DNA from 2 places in the Spirosoma liriopis genome. Region 2 is predicted to be linked to the other one. Evidence: riboswitches for the same ligand, from Rfam matches in the RefSeq annotation. Region 2 holds a riboswitch; the other holds the start of a gene.
The links. A riboswitch is a leader RNA that binds a small molecule or an ion and turns the genes downstream of it on or off. The one in region 2 is predicted to bind cobalamin.
Positions count from the first base shown of each region.

Region 1: it holds a riboswitch for cobalamin, as region 2 does, so the genes downstream of both, M0L20_RS02340 (TonB-dependent receptor plug domain-containing protein) here and M0L20_RS24895 (ABC transporter substrate-binding protein) in region 2, are expected to answer to the same signal.

Region 1 is NZ_JALPRF010000001.1:553,800-557,214, forward strand. Features, by position in the region: gene M0L20_RS02330 (M16 family metallopeptidase) at 1-331, shown strand, start outside; gene M0L20_RS02335 (M16 family metallopeptidase) at 380-1,756, shown strand; cobalamin riboswitch at 1,863-2,052, shown strand; gene M0L20_RS02340 (TonB-dependent receptor plug domain-containing protein) at 2,197-3,415, shown strand, end outside.
Region 2 is NZ_JALPRF010000006.1:132,104-135,518, forward strand. Features, by position in the region: gene M0L20_RS24890 (iron chelate uptake ABC transporter family permease subunit) at 1-759, opposite strand, end outside; gene M0L20_RS24895 (ABC transporter substrate-binding protein) at 828-2,024, opposite strand; cobalamin riboswitch at 2,054-2,237, opposite strand; gene M0L20_RS24900 (energy transducer TonB) at 2,386-3,415, shown strand, end outside.

The DNA of each region.
Region 1 (3,415 bases), on a different contig from region 2:
TTCGGCGGAGCAACTGGAAAAATCGGTGCTTAACCAGATCGACAAAGTCATCTCGGAAGGCATTACCGACGTTGAGTTGCAGAAATTGAAAAACCAGAAGCTGATGGAATTCTATCGCACGATGGAAACCATCAACGGTAAAGCCAATTCGCTCGGCACCTATGAGCTGTTTTTCGGCGATTACAAAAAGCTGTATGAAGCACCGGCGCTTTACGAGAAAGTCACCAAAGAAGACATTCAGCGCGTGGCCAAAACGTATCTGACGGCCCGCAACCGCACGGTTGGCTATCTGCTGCCAGAGCCAAAAACCAACCCCGCGAAAAATAACTAACTACGATTATTCATTCCCAACGATTCAAAGACCGACGGGCTTTGTAGTATGAAAAAAATAGTCATAATCATAACCGCCTTGCTTATAGCGGGCGTGTCGCTGGCGCAGACATTCAAAGTGCCACCTTACCAGAAGTTTAAACTCAAAAATGGCTTGACCGTCTACCTGATGGAACAGCGCGAAGTACCGCTGATCAACGTGTCGGTGGTCTTCGACGCGGGCGCTGTGCAGGATGGCAACCGCTACGGCCTGGCCAATATGACCGCTGATGCCCTTTTGTTTGGCAGCTCCAAGTACACCAAAGCGCAGCTGGAAGAAAAAGCCGAATACGTGGGAGCCAGCGTAGACACCTATGGCGGAAAGGAAGTAGCGAAACTAACGGCTTCATTTGCCGTGAAAGATCAGGATCTGCTCTTCGACATTATTCAGGACGTAATCACCAAACCGACTTTCGACAAAGGCGAGTTCGATAAATACAAACAGCGGCAACTGCTCCAGCTAACGCAGCAAAAAGAAAGTCCGCGCGCGGTTGTCAATTCGTATTTCAACCGGTTCGTATTTGAAAACCACCCGTATGCCAACCCGATTTCGGGAACCCCTTCGTCGGTGTCGGCCATTACAGCGAATGACGTTCGGCAGTTTTACCAAAAAAACTACACCACCGACCGTGCTGCCATCGCCGTTGTAGGTGACTTCAATACGGCTGCCATGAAAAAGCGGATTACCGATTTGTTCGGTAACTGGAAAACAGCTGCGGCTACCTCACCCAAACTAACGGACCCGACCGTTTCGTTCGACAAAAATCGGGTCTTGCTGGTCAACAAAGACGATGCTCGCGAAACGACCTTTTTGATTGGCGGCAAAGGCATTACGCAAAACAACCCGGACTATATTCCGGTCGTAGTAGTCAACACCATTCTGGGCGGTCGGTTTACGTCCTGGCTCAACGACGCCTTGCGCGTAAATTCAGGATTGACCTACGGGGCTGGTAGCCGGTTCGGTACGTTCCGCAACAGCGGTACCTTCGCCATTTCGACGTTTACGAAAGTGAGTACCACCACGGAGGCCATTGATATGGCCCTTCAGGTACTGGACAGCCTGCACCGCACGGGTATCGACGAGAAAACGCTGCTTTCGGCTAAAAACTACGTCAAAGCCGATTTCCCGCCCCGATACGAATCCGCCGGTTCGCTGGCCGACCTGCTGACGGATATGTTTAGTCTGGGTTTTGACGAGTCGTTTATCAACAATTTCCAGAAGAATGTCGATGGGTTGACGGTAGCGAAAACGCGGCAGATCATCGATCAGTATTTTCCGAAAAACAACCTGCAATTCGTGCTGATCGGCAAAGCGGATACCATCCGCGAAAAGGTCAAGAAATACGGCACAATCACCGAAAAGGAAATTAAGGCCGACGGCTTTTAAATAACGCGCCCATCTGGTCCCCCCTCGAATACACTGTCCGGTAAATTCGTACCGACACATTGATTCAGGACGGACCGGATGGCCGTCTTACGCGTTTATGGCCTATCTTTGTCCGCTCGTTTCAGGTTTGCCCTTCTCGTAAGGGTGATTAAAAGGGAACACCGGTGTAAATCCGGGGCTATTCCCGTAGCTGTAAGTTCTGATTACCAGCCGATAACTAAAAAGCCACTGCCGTTTGGCGGGAAGGCGTTGTCGGTAGAACAAGCCAGAAGACCTGCCTCAAACGAATTCATGATTCGAGCTTTCGGGTAAAAAGCCGGAGATGAAAGACAGTTCGGTTAGGTGGCGCGTCACCTGTGCGGTCACAAACGAGCAACGGTTCGTTTGTCTTTTATTTCAGTTTCCGACAGCTCATTACTTAATCTCATTTTACCTGATTAATGATGAGCAAAATCAGTACATTTCTTTCGGCGGCTCTGGCCGTATCCTCCCTGTCCGCTCTGGCGCAGGACAATCCACAAGTTCCTTCTTCGAACTCGGTTCAACTGGATGCCGTGACGGTCACGGCCAACAAGATTGAACAAAAGCTTTCTCAAACCGGCAAAGTCGTTACGGTGCTGTCTGACTCGGTATTGCAACGCTACGCAACACAATCCGTGAGCGAACTGCTGTCGCGGCAGGCCGGTCTGCAAATCGTCGGTTCGAATGGACCACTCGGCACCAACACGGACATTTTTCTACGGGGAGCCTCAGCCGGTAACACGTTGATTCTGCTGGACGGACTGCCGGTTTACGATCCGTCTGGCGTAGCGAACACCTTCGACCTGAACTTGCTGACAGTGGGCGAGTGCGACCGGATCGAAATCTTACGGGGAGCGCAATCAACCAGTTACGGTTCCGATGCAGTGGCGGGCGTCATCAACATTTTTACGAAGCGCGCGAGCAGCAATGCCGTTGGCCGTAAGCCGTTTGGCGTGAATGCAACGGTTAACTACGGTACGTACAAAACCTTTCGGGGAAGCGTGGGCGTAAGCGGCCAAACCAATAGGCTATCGTACAACGTGCAGTACACCCGGCTGTCGTCGGCGGGTTTCTCGTCGGCCACCGATCCCACCGGCACAAATAATTTTGACAAGGATGGTTACCGGCAGAACGCCTTACTGGCCAATTTTGCGTTTCAAGCAACGTCACGGCTTACGCTGAAAGTACAGGGTTTGACGACGGCCTACTCCGCCGACATCGACGCCGGAGCGTTTGCCGATGATAAAGATTTCACGTTCAAGAGCCAGTTCAAGCGGTTAGCGACCGGCTTCGATTACAAGCACGCCCAGGGCAAACTGTCGTTTAACTATAGCATTGGTGATAGCCGCCGGACGTTTAAGAACGATTCGACAGCGGTTGAGCCGAACGCATCGGAGATTTACTCGTACCAGCAATACGGGGGGCTAGCTCACTTTGCGGAAGTGTATCACAACCTGAAGCTGGGTTCCTGGAGCGAATTGCTGACCGGTGCGGATTATCGTTTTAGCAACACCGACCAAAGTTACCTGTCGATCAGCCAGTACGGTCCTTACCAGTCACCACCCATTGGAAAAGATACCGCCCGTGTTGGGCAACTTGGTGTGTATGCCACGGCCATCCTCACCCCCTACCGAGGTC
Region 2 (3,415 bases):
GATGCTACCCGTCAGCAAACTTGTGCTTGTCAGGATCAACAAGCGGCTACGTCGCACATTCAGGCCCATGCTCCGCGCGTAGTTTTCGCCCAACAACAGGACATTTAAAGCTTTGGACGAAGCAAGAGCCAGCAACAAGCCACCGGCTACCACGCCCGCCAGTACATATAGATGCGTTTGCACGACACCACCCAGCGAACCAAATGTCCACATCAGGTACTCCTGAAGCTGTTCAGGCTGGCTGAAATACTGCCAGATGCTAACGATGGATAACGTAATGGTACCAACCATAACGCCGACGATGAGCAAAACAACATTGTCGCGCAATCGACCGGCAATCGACAAAACCAGCAACAGCACCAACGCCGATCCCAGCGAAGCCATCGTTACCAACAACCAACTGTCCGATACGCCCAGTTGGCGAATCGCGTACAGACTGGCGCTACCGCCACTGCCCAGCATAACCAGCGCAACACCCAGACCGGCCCCCGCTGTAATACCCAATTCGGAAGGCCCGGCCAGTGGATTTCGGAAAAGAGCCTGCATTTGTAAACCGCTAACGGAAAGTCCGCAACCGACTATCACCGCAGTAATTGCTTTAGGCAACCGTATTTTCTGTACGATGTACAGCCATGCTCTGTTCTCCGATTCCTGCTGAAAAACAATGCGGGCCACTTCCTTGAGCGGAATAGCGACCGACCCTAAACTAATGTTTGTGAGAAAGCAGAGCAGGGCCAAACCCGTCAAAACGAACAGCATCAGCCGACGCCAAGGCCATTTGGACGAGAAACGGCTCGCGTCATTCAAAGAAGCAACAGTGCTTTTCATTACTTCAGTTGCCGGTAATAGACCAGTTCGTGTTTCGGTAAAAGTTCGGGGTGGAGTATCTTGATCAGGTCAGCAAGAACCAATTGCGGATTCAATGCGCCTGACTCCCAGAAATCGTTTGCTCCCTGGGCGTTTACCCGCTTGCTGTAGCTGTACATCCGCCCCTGCTTAAACGCCTTGAAATCAGCGTACCGGGCGTCTCTGGCTAATACGCTCTCTTTCGAATCGACCGACATCATGCCTACGTTGAGCCAATAATCGGCTTTCAGGGCTATCGGATAAACCGCTTCGAAGTTGAGAGGCAAGCTACCCGTAGCCCGCCGGTTTACCCAAGGATAACTGCCACCCGCATCCAGAAAAAAACGGGTCATGTAGCTATCTCCATCCGGGACGAACCAGGCATCTTTCGCATTCATGCCGCTGATGATCGACGGTTTGTATGACACCTTTTGCGTAAGCGCTGACAACCGTTTGTACTCGTTCTCAACCTGACTAAACTTCTGATTGACTAATTTTTCCTTGTTAAGCAGTGCCGCCATCAGTTTCACCCACTCAGCCCGGCCCAGTGGCGTTGTTTCCACCCACTCCGAATTGATAAGCACCGGAATGCCCGCATCCCGTAGCGTACGATACCGATCCATTCGGGCCGTTGGGCTTCCCATCGCCATCAGCAGATCGGGCTGCATGGTAATCAGTTGCTCTTCATTGATCGTTTGGTCGCGCCCAACTTCCTGGATTTTTCCAGTTTCGATCCGCCGGAGCACTTTGGGCGACGAGACATATTTCAAATTAGCTAGCCCAACGATCAGGTCTTCGGCTCCTAGAAAAGCGGCCAATCCTACGTGCATTGACGACATGGCGACCAGCTTACGTAACGGAATTTCAATGACCTGACTGGCAGCAAACCCTTTTGGCGGTGGTGTACCCCGTTGCACCAGCACATACCGGATAGTATCAACCTTTTTTTCAAACGGGCTAATAATCGAGACGATCTTGTAAGGGCCAGTGTACTTAATGCTAAAGCCTTTGGCGTAGCGAACAGACACTTGCTCACCAACTGGAACGTTAATCGTTGGTACCGGTTTAGACGGAACTGGCCGAGCGGTGCTACTGGCAAGTACTAGGGCGAACAAAAAGGTCAGCCAGATAGGAACGGCTGATTTTGGCAGCCTAGCGGTTATTTTTCTCTTAATCATGAATAGCCGAGCTTTTCTTCCGAAAGCTGTTGATCGATTCTACAAAGGCAGGTATTCTGACTTCCCCAGCCACAAACGGCCTTCCCGTTCAAGAACAGTGGCGCACATGGTATGTGACTTTCATCGTGGGGTTACAGCAGCGGAGACTGTTGCAGCTTTTCACTGCATTCCCTTTTAAAGCAAACACAGGCTACCTTTCGGTAATTTATTTGCTACCCTTAGGACAAAGGTAGCCGGAAAAAGTTGAACATTATTTACTCTCGTAAAGAGCCCTTTTTTGCATTATTTATTTTTAATGAAATAATATAACTTTATTGGCGTAGCTTTATAACAATCCCTACAACTTATCCATATCGGAGTTATGAATCGTTTCACTATACTTTCGGCTCTTTTGTTTATCCGTGCCGCAACGGCCTGGGGTCAGTGTACCGTCACAAAAGATGGCTTTGGACAAGTCGTGACGATATGTGAGTCGTATGTGTCTGAAGCCGCCTATCGTTTTCCGGCTTCTTCCCATCAGCAAGTCATGTTGTTAGGCAGCGAATTCTATACATTTCCGGTATTGCAGAAAGGTACTATACAACTCGATGAGTCAGGTAAAGCAATCCCTTGTTACTTGGCTTTCAATCTGGTGAATCATGAAGTAACGTGCCAGATTTCAAAAGATATTGCACCTAAAATTGTGACACCCTATGCCTTTACAATCAACGGCAACACGTTTATCCGACAGCCAAAGGCAATGCTTGGCATCAAATACGAAGCGTATGTCATGTTGGTTTATAACGGCCAAACGAAATTATTGAAAAGCCTGACCAGCCGACTGATCCAAAAATCGATTCGGAATGGTTACGAGAAAAGCAGTTCTTTCGAGGGCTACTATCAGACGAAGGAACGGTATTACATTCAGATAGGCGATACACCTCCGCAACCCGTAAGTCTGACCAAACGCTCATTAGAAACTGTTTTGCGAGACCCTTCCGGCCAGTTGTCCGCCACGATACCTGACAAGCGACTAACTGAAAGTGATGTCGTCAAGATCGTGACGAACTACGATTCCAGACTGCCGGAAACGACCCTCAACAACACGCAGTTGAGCAACGACATTGGGTTTACTGATTTTCTACAAAAAAACGTAAAGTACCCGAATATAGCCTGGAACAACGGCGCTTACGGGCGCGTTTATGCCGGTTTCGACGTGGACGAAACGGGCCAAATAACGAATGTCAAGCTGCTTAGTCCGGATAACGTCGGTTTTGGTTTTGATCAGGCGGTTACGCGAGCTTTTGAAAAACTGTCAAAAGTGAAATCAGATTACGCCGGTAACTATGTTTTACCCGTAACGTTTACCTATACGAACCGGTCAGTAAGTTCGACAAACAACGTTCCAATCA